Regions from separate parts of the Bradyrhizobium sp. USDA 4341 genome, predicted to be linked through region 4. Evidence: riboswitches for the same ligand, from Rfam matches in the RefSeq annotation. Region 4 holds a riboswitch; each other region holds the start of a gene.
What was found. Region 4 has a riboswitch for cobalamin ahead of ACVIGB_RS34770 (TonB-dependent receptor). Riboswitches for the same ligand answer to the same signal wherever they lie in the genome.
Positions count from the first base shown of each region.

Region 1 (3,206 bases), 1.9 Mb from region 4:
CAGCAAGGAAAACTAGCGATTGACAGAGACAAAGCACGCCTCTTGCAGACATTCTCTTCATAACGGCCGGACCATCGGTTTTTCATCCTCACGTCAAAGCGGCAGCCCTCGATGCTATCCTCGATTGGAAGAAGTTAGCGGCAACGTGACGCGGGCACCTGCCGATGTCCCGCGCGAGCAGGCGCTGTCTGTCCCCTCGAGCCACGCGCCGCTAACTTCAGTGGGCCAGCTACAACCCCAATTTGCCGTGCTGGACCTGCCCAGGGGGAGAAGTCTGGGCACCCTTGAGCTTGCATCCTTCGTGCCAGGAAATGGCCGGCAAATCGCGCCAGATTCGTGCAGTGTTTGTCGGCTTTCCGACCGACGCTCGTTTCTATGTTTCCATTCAGCCGATCGGCTCGGGCTTGTTCAGCTTTTGTCGTGCCGATCTTCGAGGCCCAAGCGAAGGCCGCTGCCGATTTACGGATGAGAAATCGGGAAGCGCTTTGGAGAGCTGTTGAACCGTCTGGTCCGGTGTTGTCACCCGAACGCCTGCGATCGCTATCGGCCGTAATTGATGATAAGCAGAAATCGCTCGTCACCGCCGGGCGTGTGGAATCGTCGGAAGCGCGTTCTCAGGCAGGCGGATGATATGGTGCGCAGGTTTCTACCTACGCGCACGATGTTGCAGTCTGCTCAATCCAGCTGCCTCGGCTCCGCATTCATGGTTGGATGAGCCGTTTCCAGTCGCGACAGCCGGCAAGCGAGAAACGATCAAGTCACGCTAGCTTCCTCTCGAGTTACTCAACATTCTCGAGAGCATCTGTCTGACGGATTGATTCATGAACGCTCTTACCAGGCCACCCGAACGGGCCGACCGCAAAGGCGGTGACAGCAAGGACGCCGACGGTGCTCCGAACAGCCATTGTCATTGCGGGCATCCCGGTGTTCGTAGAGGTGAATCGATATGCATGCCCGAGTATTATCGGCATCAGAGACCGCAAATCGCCTACCAGGATTGGTTGGTTCGCAGATAAATATGCGCGCCCGGTATGCCCGATGGAGTTTTCGCAGGTGTTTTGTCCCTGGCGCGGTTCTTGACTGCCGAGAGACCGAAATGCCACTCGAAGCGCCGTGACTTGCGCCTTCGACAATTCTTTCGCCACATACATTGGAGAGTGCTTCTATTGGAGAGTGCTTCTATTGGAGAGGCTTCCAACCGTGGTCAACTTTCGACGTTAAATGGTCATTTGAATCACTGATGATGGCAGCATTGACGTGAGAGAGTCATCTGAGAGGTTGACGGAAGAGGCCTCTTGCCGATATTCCAAATCGTAGAGGTTCTCCGGTCCCGCTGGATTCGGAGCTAAGAGGGAAGCCGGTGAACATGCCGGCGCTGCCCCCGCAACTGTAAGCGACGAGCCGCTGTCCAACAAAGTCACTGAAGCCCGTGCGGCTTCGGGAAGGCCGGACAGCAGCGATGACCCGCAAGCCAGGAGACCTGCCTCGACCACATATACGTCCACGGGCGGGGTGTCCCGGTGGTGCGCCAAGCCGCCGCCGCTCGGGCGATCCTGCTTGCGTCCGCCAAGGCCTTTGCCCCCAACTACGGGGTTAGCGCTATGTCTCTTCTCTCCCTTCCGGTTGCCACGCTTGGAACGCCTCGGATCGGTCCAAGACGCGAGCTCAAACGCGCGCTTGAAAGTTACTGGGCCGGCGCAATCAGCGAACAGCAATTGCTCGAGGACGCAGCTGGCCTGCGTGCTGCGAACTGGGCCCGCCAAAAATCCCTCGGTGTCACCGTCATTCCGTCCAACGATTTTTCGTTGTACGACCAAGTGCTCGACACCTCTGTCATGGTTGGTGCCATCCCGGAAGTCTACGCGTCGGAAATCGAGTCGGTTTCGCTCAAGACGTACTTCGACATGGCACGCGGTTCACAATGCGATCGCCAGAATACCAGTTGCAGCCACGGATCGGGCGGATTTGGCGCGCCCGCACAGGAGATGACCAAGTGGTTCGACACCAACTACCACTACATGGTTCCTGAATTTCATCGGGGACAGACGTTCCGCCTATCTTCTCGCAAGCCTATCGAGGAGTATGAGGAAGCCAAGGCCCTGGGGTTCCAGACGCGCCCTGTCCTGATCGGGCCGGTCACATTCTTGAAGCTTGGCAAGAGTGCGGATCCTGCGTTCCAGCCGCTGTCACTCCTGGATGAGCTAATACCGGTCTACATCGAGGTTCTGCAAGAACTAGGCAAAAGGGGAGCAAACTGGGTTCAATGCGACGAGCCCTGCCTGGTCCTGGATCTGGAGGAGGGGACGCGAAGATCTTTGCTGCACGTCTATGATCGGCTCGCCAGGGAAGTACCAAACGTCAAGATCATGGTCGCGAGCTATTTCGGCGATCTCGGCGACAATCTGGACACAGCTTTGAACATGCCCGTTGCCGGACTGCACGTGGATTTGGTTCGCGCACCGAACCTGTTGGACCGGATCATTGCTGCCCGGCGAAGTGATCTCGTCATGTCCCTCGGCGTCGTCGACGGACGAAATGTTTGGCGGTCGAACCTGTCGGCGCTCCGCCAGCAACTGGATCCCGCCATTGCGAAGCTAGGCAGGGATCGTGTTCAGATCGCTCCGTCCTGCTCGCTGCTGCATGTGCCCGTCGATGTTGAACTCGAGACCGGACTTGCATCCGATCTCAAGAGTTGGCTTGCCTTTTCGGTACAGAAGATGCGTGAGCTTGCGATCCTGGCGCGGGCACTCGCGGGTGATCAGAATGTTGCTCAAAGTCTTGCTGAATCGCAGTCGGCGGTGACCGGCCGCCGGACTTCACCAAAGATCCGTGATGCCAATCTTGCGGTGCGGATGCGAGCGATCGACGAGGCCATGTGCCGGCGCGCCAGCCCATTTGTCCGTCGAGCCGAGATCCAACGCAAGCGCTTTAGACTACCGGCCTTTCCCACCACGACGATCGGATCCTTCCCGCAAACCCCAGAGGTCCGGAATGCCCGCGCGGCACATTCGCGAGGCGCCATGAGCGACGAGCAGTACGACAAATTCCTCAAGGAGGAGACTGCGCGCGCTCTGCGTTGGCAGGAGGACATTGGTCTGGACGTGCTCGTGCACGGCGAGTTTGAGCGCAATGACATGGTGCAGTACTTCGGCGAGAAACTCGCCGGCTTCGCATTCACCAGAAATGGTTGGGTGCAATCCTATGGC
Region 1 is NZ_JBSSGO010000002.1:7,982,768-7,985,973, forward strand. Features, by position in the region: cobalamin riboswitch at 1,301-1,502, shown strand; gene metE (5-methyltetrahydropteroyltriglutamate--homocysteine S-methyltransferase) at 1,602-3,206, shown strand, end outside.
Region 1: linked by a shared signal. The riboswitch ahead of metE (5-methyltetrahydropteroyltriglutamate--homocysteine S-methyltransferase) and the one ahead of ACVIGB_RS34770 (TonB-dependent receptor) in region 4 are both predicted to bind cobalamin.

Region 2 (3,206 bases), 340 kb from region 4:
TTGTAAGTCAGGAGGCGCTGGATCGAATAGAGTGTCCGGTGCGGTAACGGACGGAAGACCGCTTCACCCCAGGGCTTTGAAGCCCGTGCCTCAGCGCGGCGCCCCGTCCGTTGTTCCATTGAACCCGAACAGTCGCGAGGGCCGCCTGGCGAGCCCGGTTGCGCAAGGATGGGTGCAGATGGACGCGATCTATGTTGGCATTGATGTATCGAAAGACCGGCTGGATGTGCATTTGCATCCGAGCGGGGAAGCCTTTGCCGTGGCGCGTGACGGCAAAGGCCTGGAAGAACTTGTTGCCCGTCTTCAGACTTGCTCGCCGACGCTGGTAGCGGTGGAAGCGACAGGCGGCTTCGAGACCATTGTCGCCGCGGCGCTGGCCGGCGCCCAGTTGCCGCTGGTGGTGGTCAATCCGGCCCAGATCCGGCACTTCGCGCAGGCGGTTGGCCAGCGCGCCAAGACCGATCCGATCGATGCGGCGATCATCGCGCGGTTTGTCGAGGCGGTGAAGCCAACGCCGCGTGCGATGCCGGATCAGGAAGCCCGGCTTCTGGCCGAACTTGTCAGCCGCCGGCGGCAGATCATCGAGATGATCGTTGCCGAGCGACAGCGCGAGAAGCGGGCCGAGAATGTGCGCGTTCGCAAGAGCCTTGCCCGCCACATCAAGGTCCTCGAGAAAGAACTGCTGGAGATCGACAACGACATCGACACGCTGGTGCGCGGTTCGCCGATCTGGCGGGCCAAGGAGGAACTGCTGGTCAGCTTTCCGGGGGTGAGCAACACGCTTGCCCGCACGTTCCTGGCCGAGGTGCCTGAACTCGGCACCCTCAATCGGCGCCAGATCGCAAGCCTCGCCGGCCTTGCTCCGTTCACCCGCCAGTCCGGCCGCTGGAAGGGCAAGAGCATGATCGGCGGCGGGCGAGCTGCACTGCGCGCCGGCCTCTACATGGCCGCCCTCTCGGCAAGCCGATATCACCCCCAACTCAAGGTCTTCTATCGACGCCTGTTGGCAGCCGGAAAGCCGAAGATGGTCGCCCTCATCGCCGTCGCTCGCAAAGTCCTCACCATCCTCAACGCCATGCTCAGGGACCAAAAACTATGGCAACCCGCTTGACGAAGAACACAGTCGCTGAGGAGCGCGAAGCGCGTCTCGATGGGTCACGGCCACCAGCCGGGCCGTGCATCCCTCGAGACGCGCGTTCCGCGCTCCTCAGGATGACGGGTTACCTCTCCGTGTCAGCAGTAGATGTCGCTGGGCTGTGTGTCATCGCAGCAGCATCATCCCGCAAAGCATGTGTGCGACAATCGCATCGAATTGACAGCCCATCCCGCACCACCTATCGTTTCTGCCGACGGTTCCCTTCGGGGATCAAAAGGGAATGCGGTGCGAGGGTAACCCCAATGCCGCAGCTGTCCCCGCAACTGTAAACGGCGAGCCTTTCGTCAATTTGCCACTGGGCCACTCCGCCCGGGAAGGCGTCGACAGGCGATGACCCGTGAGCCAGGAGACCTGCCGTCAGTCGTGGTCACACGCGAGCACATCGGGCGGGGGCGTCCTGGTGGGATCGGAGCACTGCCTTTGCGGCAATGCGCCAGTCCGCGTTCGCGGTGACGTGCCACGTTACCGCGAGTCCTTTCATGTCTCCGTCCTCTCCCGCTGCGCGCAAATGGCGCCTCGGTCTCGTTTGCTCCCTGTCATCGCTGCTGCTGCCGGCTGAAGGTTCGGCACAAACATCTCCACCCACGACGCTCGATCCGATCGAGGTCGCACCCTCGACATCCACAAAGCCCAAGCCCGCGGCGCGAAGCCGCAACTCGGCGACGTCGTCGCGGCCGCGCGCCAGACCTGCAACGGCGGCGGCAACCGCTGGCGCGCCGCGCGCCGCGGCGTCAGGTGCATCGGGATCGGCATCGCCGACGCTCAACGCCACCACGCAGGGAGGCACCGGCAGTCGTCTCAACCTGACGCCGCTGCAGACGCCGGCCAGCGTCGAGATCATCACGTCGCAAACCATTGCCGAACGCGGCCAGCATAATGTGGTCGATGCCGTCACCCAGAACGCGGCCGGGTTCATCGCAACGCCGGCGCCCGGCAATGGCGGCCTGTCGTTCAGCACCCGCGGCTTTGCCGGCAGCAACTCGGTGATGACGCTATACGACGGCACGCGCTTCTATATCGGCTCCGGCACCCTGACGTTCCCCTACGACACCTGGTCGACGCAACGGGTTGAAGTGCTGCGCGGTCCGGCCTCGGTGCTGTACGGCGAGGGCGCGATTGGCGGCGTCATCAACGTCGTTCCGAAAAAGCCGCAGGGCACGCCCTATAATGAGGCCGAGGTCTCGCTCGACAGCAATCTGACGCGGCGGCTGTCGGTCGACAGCACCGGTCCGATCAATCCCAATGTGTCCTACCGTATCAACGCCACCGGCAACATGTCGGACGGCTGGGTCGATCGCGACAAGACCTCGAATGCAGTGGTCTCCGCCGCCGTGCGCGTGCAGGCATCGGACAATCTCGCCTTCACACTGTCCGAGGATTACGGCGACCGCAGCCCGTCGCGCTATTTCGGCACGCCGCTGATCAGCGGCTCGATCCAGGACGCGCTGCGCTTCAAGAACTACAACGCATTGGACAGCGCGATCCGATATCAGGACAGCTGGACCCAATTCAAGACCGAGTGGGACGTCGCCGACGGCATCAAGATCAACAACACGCTGTATTATCTGACCAGCGAGCGGCACTGGCGCGATATCGAAAACTACACCTGGAACCCGAAGACCCAGCTGATCGACCGCTCCAGCTACATCGAGATCTTCCACGACCAGAAGCAGCTCGGCAACCGGATGGATGCGACCTTCAGCGGTCACGTCCTCGGGCTCGCGAACCAGTTCGTCGCCGGGTTCGACGTCAACCGGATCGACTTCACCCACACCAACAATTCGCCCTATGGCGGCGCGTCGTCGATCAATCCTTACGTGTTCGATCCCGGATCGTTCTTCGCGACGACCACGGCGACGACGCCGGGCTTCAACGCGATCGTCAATCAATACGCGCTGTTCGCCGAAGATCGCCTGTCGCTGACCGATCAATTGTCGCTCGTCACCGGCGTCCGGTACGATCGTCCTGAGGTCGATCGCACCGACTACAAGACGCCGGCGAACAGTTTTGAAACCACGCTGTCGGGCACCAGCTGGCGAACCGGGTTGGT
Region 2 is NZ_JBSSGO010000002.1:6,409,468-6,412,673, forward strand. Features, by position in the region: gene ACVIGB_RS36435 (IS110 family transposase) at 179-1,111, shown strand; cobalamin riboswitch at 1,334-1,529, shown strand; gene ACVIGB_RS36440 (TonB-dependent receptor) at 1,636-3,206, shown strand, end outside.
Region 2: linked by a shared signal. The riboswitch ahead of ACVIGB_RS36440 (TonB-dependent receptor) and the one ahead of ACVIGB_RS34770 (TonB-dependent receptor) in region 4 are both predicted to bind cobalamin.

Region 3 (3,206 bases), 3.0 Mb from region 4:
CCGATCAGCCGCACCAGGATGCCGCGCGCATGCGACAATGTCCGCTCGATATAGGTATCCACCGAAAGCGGATGGCGCAGCTCCGCAAGATTAGCGAGCCGCAGCGACGGCAGCGCGGCGCGTCCTCGCCGCCAGCCGGCCGCGAACGCGGCGAGATCGCTGTCGGAAAACGACAGAACCACGAGATCGGCCGGATCCTGGCCGAGGTCTCTTGGCGTCGCGGTCTCCTCAAGGCCGCGGCTCTCGCGGAAGACGACGTGCATCAGACACCTAGTCGCGCCCTGATCGCGGCTTCATCGATATCACCGTGCTCGCCGATCACGACGAGCTTTGACTGCCGCGCTCGCGCACCCCAGGGCATGTCAAATTGATGCCTGACCCGCTCGCCGACCGATTGCACGAGCAACCGCATCGGCTTGCCTTCGACCGCGATATAGCCTTTGGCGCGCAGCACGTTCTGCTCGCGTGCCAGCCCCTTGATCGACGCGATCAGCGCGTCGACGTCCGAAATCTCCGGAAGATCGATCACCACGGAATTGAAGTCGTTGTGCTCGTGTTCGTCCTCGCCGTCATGGTGAGACGGCCGCGACGCGAGGTCATCCTCTGCCGCCGCTTCAAGACCGAGGATCACGCGGGCGTCGATCGCGCCGTCGACGATGGGCAACATCGGCACCTCGCGCGGCATCTCGGCCGCGATCAGAGCCTTGGCCGCCTTGATCCCCTCGGCACCCGCGAGATCGGCCTTGGTCAGCAGCACGATATCGGCACAGGCGATCTGATCCTCGAACACTTCGGACAACGGCGTTTCGTGGTCGAGATTCTCATCTGCCGCGCGCTGCGCATCCACGGCGGCCGGGTCCGGCGCAAAGCGGCCGGCAGCAACGGCCTCCGCATCGGCCAGCGCGATCACGCCGTCGACCGTGATCCGCGAACGGATCTCCGGCCAGTCGAATGCCTTCAGCAGCGGCTTCGGCAGCGCGAGGCCGGACGTCTCGATCACGATATGATCGGGCCTCACGGGGCGCGCGAGCAATTGCTCCATCGCCGGGATGAAATCGTCGGCGACGGTGCAGCAGATGCAGCCGTTGGCCAGCTCGACAATATTCTCGGTCGGGCAATTGGCGTCCGCACACGACTTCAGGATGTCGCCGTCGACGCCTTCGCTGCCGAATTCGTTCACCAGCACCGCGAGCTTCTTGCCGTTGGCGTTCCGGATCAGATGCTGGATCAACGTCGTCTTGCCGGACCCGAGAAAGCCGGTCACGACGGTGACCGGAACCTTGGCGAGCGTCATCATTCTGCGGCCTCCGGCACGACGGCGATGGGGGGAATTCGGGCAAGCGATTGCTTGCGAAAGATTTCGGGACGGCTGCGCCACGGCACGATGCCGTCAGGCGCCGACGCATAGGCGGCAGCACCGGCGATCACATCCCTGGCATTGTCCGCGGACAGGCGGCCGTAGACATAGGACCACCGGCCCGGTGCGCTGAGCGCGACCGAGCAGCCCTGGCTGCAAGCCGAGAGGCATTCGACCGGAACCAGATTGACGTCATCGGGCACGCCCACCTCAACAAGCGCGGCATGCAGGCGCGCACCGGGCGCGAGCTCGCCTTCGGCGAGCGTCTGGCCGGCGCGGCAGGTGATACAGACATGGAGTGTAACGCTCATCGCCCTTCCTGGATTGACTGCGGGAAGCGATGAGGCACACGAACCTGACGTGAACAGGCTCGTTCCCCGTCGCGGAACACCCCGTCCGCCGGTCTCAAACACACTGCGTCGGCAGGTCTCCCGGCTTGCGGAGTAGGATTTCTCCCGTGATGCCCACCTTCCCGACTCCATCAGGGAATCAGTGGCTTGGGCATCTCTCCGGTCACGGTCGCGGGGGCGGCTGCGCTTCGGGCAAACCTTGCGGTCCGAGCCCTATCGCATTCCCTCTTCGCCTGTCGTAGGACAGGAACCAACGCGGGGTCACCATTCGTCCTGGCCTCGCACTTGTCAAGCCGAAGGACCGTGATGATTTCTGATGGAAACGACGCTGAAGATGGCGCCGTCGGCGCCGACCCTTCATTGGATGCGCGGCATGCGGCCAAAATGGCGAAAAAGAAGGTCGCCCGCGACAAGATCATGGCGACCAAGAGCGGTGAAAAGGGCCTGATCATCGTTCATACCGGCGCCGGCAAAGGAAAATCCTCCTCCGCCTTCGGCATGATCGTGCGCTGCGTGGCGCACGGCTTTCCCTGCGCCGTGGTGCAATTCATCAAGGGCGCCTGGGATACCGGCGAGCGCCGCCTGCTCACCGGGCATTTCGGCGATCTCTGTCAATTCCATGCGATGGGCGAAGGTTTTACCTGGGAGACGCAGGACCGCGCGCGCGACGTCGCGGCAGCGCAAGCCGGCTGGGAAAAAGCCAAGCAGCTGATCGCGGATCCGAGCCTGCGGATGGTCGTGCTCGACGAGATCAACATCGCGCTTCGGTATGACTATCTGGCGATCGCCGATGTCGTCGACTTCCTGACCACGTCGAAGCCGCCGATGACGCATGTCGTGCTCACCGGGCGCAACGCCAAGGACGAATTGATCGAGATCGCCGATCTCGTCACCGAGATGACGTTGGTCAAGCACCCCTTCCGCTCCGGCATCAAGGCCCAGCCGGGCGTCGAGTTCTGACTGCTATTGCCATGGCGCGCGCATTGATGATCCAGGGAGCCGGCTCGGACGTGGGCAAGTCGCTCATCGTCGCCGGCCTCGCGCGTGCCGCCCGACGTCGCGGCCTGCGCGTGCTGCCGTTCAAGCCGCAGAATATGTCCAACAACGCCGCCGTGACCGTCAACGGCGGCGAGATCGGGCGTGCGCAGGCATTGCAGGCGCTCGCCGCCGGCGTCGAGCCGCACACCGACATGAACCCGGTGCTGCTGAAGCCGGAAACCGATGTCGGCGCGCAGGTCATCGTGCACGGCAAGCGGATCGCGACCGCCCGCGCGCGCGAATATGCCGCCATGAAACCATCGCTGATGGGCGCGGTGCTGGAGAGTTTTGCACGCCTGAAGCAGCGCGCCGACCTGGTGCTGGTCGAAGGCGCCGGCAGCCCCGCCGAGGTCAATCTGCGCAAGTCCGATATCGCCAATATGGGCTTTGCGCGCAGGGCCGACGTGCCCGTGGTATTGGTCGGCGATATCGACCGCGGCGGCGTGATCGCGCAGCTCGTC
Region 3 is NZ_JBSSGO010000002.1:9,086,291-9,089,496, reverse strand. Features, by position in the region: partial or broken gene cobN (cobaltochelatase subunit CobN) at 1-263, opposite strand, end outside; gene cobW (cobalamin biosynthesis protein CobW) at 263-1,297, opposite strand; gene ACVIGB_RS48210 (DUF1636 family protein) at 1,294-1,668, opposite strand; cobalamin riboswitch at 1,762-1,977, opposite strand; gene cobO (cob(I)yrinic acid a,c-diamide adenosyltransferase) at 2,014-2,667, shown strand; gene ACVIGB_RS48200 (cobyric acid synthase) at 2,679-3,206, shown strand, end outside.
Region 3: linked by a shared signal. The riboswitch ahead of ACVIGB_RS48210 (DUF1636 family protein) and the one ahead of ACVIGB_RS34770 (TonB-dependent receptor) in region 4 are both predicted to bind cobalamin.

Region 4 (3,206 bases):
AGGCGCCGCGTGCCTCGCGGAACGTCGAATCGTAATAGTCGATGCCGGTCAGGATCGTGGACGGCATTCCCAGCACGACGTTCTTGACGCTGAGGCGTGGCGTGAGCGACCAGGTCTGCAGCGCGGCATCATTATGGGTCGAGGCGAAGCTGATGGTCGGCACCGTGCCGAAGAAGCCGCTTTGCGTCTCGCGCTGCCGCCAGCCGCCGTCGACGATGAGGTCGACGCCATTCATCAGCGTCTTGGTGAAGCCGGCGGTGACGCTGGCGGATTGCTGGTTGGCATAGTCGAACGGCGTCGCCGCGCCGCGGCGATCGCTGAGCAGTTCGTTGACGCCGATCGACGGATCGACCAGCCGTCTGCCGGGCAGGCCGAGCTTCTGGTCGCTGCCGGTGATGGCGAGGAAGGCGGTGAGATCCGATGTCGTGTAGTTGACGTTGCCGACGGCGTTGCGCTGGTCGAGTGCGTTGTTGACGCGGTAGCCGTCGGACTTGATGCCGTTGCCGTAGAACGAGGTCGACCACGGGCCGGAATTGAGCGCAGCGGACACCGCGGCCATGCGGGTGTTGAACGAGCCGAAGCCGCCTTCGGCCCGGATCGTGGCCGGTGGACCGCCGGCGCCGGTCTTGGTGATGATGTTGACCACGCCGCCCACCGCGTTGTCGCCATAGAGCACCGCACCGCTGTTGCCGCGCGTGATCTCGATGCGTTCGATCGAATCGAGCGGGATCGTGGTGAGATCGAAGCCGGCCTTGTCGACGTCGTTGAGGCGGCGGCCGTTGAGCAGGAACAGGGTGTTGTCGGAGGCGAATGCGCCGAAGCCGCGCAGGTCGACCGCGGTCTTGGCGCCGTTCGGGCCGCCATAAAGCGATTGCAGCTGCACGCCCGGCACCTGCGCGAGAATCTCGGGCAGCGACTGCACCGGCGAATGCGCGATGTCGTCGGCGGTGATCACGGTCGAGGAAGAGCCGACAATGCCGGCGAACTGGCGGCCGCCGCCACCTGTGCCGCCCGTTCCGGTGGCCGGTCCGGTCCCTGTCGTGTTCGATCCTGCTCCGCTGCCCACATTGTTGCCTTGCGTGGTGCCCGGCGCCGGGCGGCGCGGGGCCGGCGCTTCGTCAGCGGCCGGCTTGGCGCGCGTAAAATTCTGGTCGCCCGGCTTGGTGATTTCGATGGCCGGCAGCTGATTGGGAGAGGGCGCCTGCTGCGCCCGTGCGGTTGAGAGAACGATTGTCGACGCGATCATCGTCGACGCGAGCAGAAGCGCGCGGCGCCGCCGATGGGAAAGGATGAAGAACATCTAAGTGAGACCTCGGTAACGTCAGTGGCACGTCACCGCCAACCAGTCTCACCATCGTGCTCGCAGGCTCAGCTGCTTGCAGCCTCAAGTGAAGCTCATGCCTGTACTCCCCGACCGGCATCTTCGCGTGTGACCACGGCTGACGGCAGGTCTCCTGGCTCGCGGGTCGTTACCCTTCGTCGCCTTCCCAGGACCGAGATTCCCAGTGGCCTGTGACGAAGGATTCACCGCATACAGTTGCGGGGGCAGCCGCGGCGTTGGGGAAGTTTCCCCGCACCGCATTCCCTTTTCATCTCATGAAAGAACCGTCATGTTCATCTAGGGTTCGGCTGGGCAGCAAAGTCAATCCGGCGGAGGTCGGGCGGCCGCCAGGTGGCCACGGTTTCTGTCGAGTGTCGCTTGTCTGCCACGGCGATCGCTGTAAGAGCATGGATCCAATGAGCGTGCAGGATTTTGCCTTGGCGGCCGAGGTCGCGGCGCGGCGCCGGTGGGGCGCCACCGCGGCGCTGCTCGCGCTCGTGGTCCTGCTGCTCGTGCTCTCGCTCGGCATCGGGCCGGTGCGGCTGTCGCCGCTTGCGGTGATCGAGGCGCTGTTCGGCGGCGGCAGCGACGTGGCGCAGGTGATCGTGCGCGAGATCCGGCTGCCGCGCACCATTCTGGCATTCGCGATCGGCGGTATTCTCGGGCTATCGGGTGCATCGCTGCAGGGCCTGCTGCGCAATCCGCTGGCCTCGCCGTCGCTGTTCGGCGCGCCGCAATCGGCGGCATTCGGCGCGGTGCTGGTGATCGCGCTGGGCCTCGCCGATGTGCGCTCCTACGCGCTGCCGGTGGTCGCGATCATCGCCGCGTTCGGCTCGGTATTCGCGTTGCTCGCAATCGCCGGCCGCAATGCCGGGCTGCTGATCCTGATCCTCGCCGGGCTCGCGATCTCGAGCTTTGCCGGGGCTGCGACGGCGCTGGTGATGAATCTCTCCGCCAATCCGTTCGTGGTGCTGGAGATCGCATTCTGGCTGCTCGGCTCGCTGGAGGACCGCAGCTTCCAGCACGTGGCGCTTGCGCTGCCCTTCATCATCGCGGGCGCGGCCGTCCTGCTCAGCCAGGCGAGCGCGTTCCGCGCGTTGACGCTGGGTGAAGAGGCGGCGCAGAGCCTCGGCGTCGATGTCGGGCGGCTAAGGCTGCTCGTGATCGCGGGCGTTGCGCTCGGCGTCGGCGGCGCGGTCGCCGTCACAGGTACGATCGGCTTCATCGGTCTCGTCGCACCGCATCTGATGCGCCCCCTGATCGGTCACGATCCGGCGCGGCTGCTGGTGCCGAGCGCGCTCACCGGTTCGGCATTGCTGCTCGCCGCCGATATCGCGGTGCGCATCATCCCCTCGACGTCGGATATCAAGGTCGGCGTGCTGACCTCGATCATCGGCGTGCCGTTCTTCCTCTATCTGATCATGCGCGAACGCCGTGCGCTGGGCGGAGGCGTAGCATGACGCTGCTGTCGGCCACCGCGCTCAATGCCTCGCTCGGCAGCCGCAAGGTGCTGCACGATGTTTCGCTGTCACTGGAAGCGGGCCATCTGGTCGCGCTGGTCGGCCCGAACGGCGCCGGCAAGACCACGCTGCTGCGCGCGCTGGCCGGGCTGATTCCATCCGACGGTGAGATCAGGATCGGCGGCGACGCGCTGGCCGCGCTTGCGCTGCGCGAGCGCGCGAAGCGCTTCGCCTATTTGCCGCAGGGGCACATGGTGCATTGGCCGCTGCCGGCGCGCGATATCGTCGCGCTCGGCCGCTATCCGCATGGCGCGACCGATCCGGCGCGGTTGTCGCAAAAGGATATGGAGGCGGTGCTGCGCGCGATGCAGGCGGTCGACGTCACTGAATTCAGCGACCGCCGCGTCACTGAGCTGTCCGGCGGC
Region 4 is NZ_JBSSGO010000002.1:6,065,887-6,069,092, forward strand. Features, by position in the region: gene ACVIGB_RS34770 (TonB-dependent receptor) at 1-1,300, opposite strand, end outside; cobalamin riboswitch at 1,428-1,625, opposite strand; gene ACVIGB_RS34775 (FecCD family ABC transporter permease) at 1,738-2,781, shown strand; gene ACVIGB_RS34780 (ABC transporter ATP-binding protein) at 2,778-3,206, shown strand, end outside.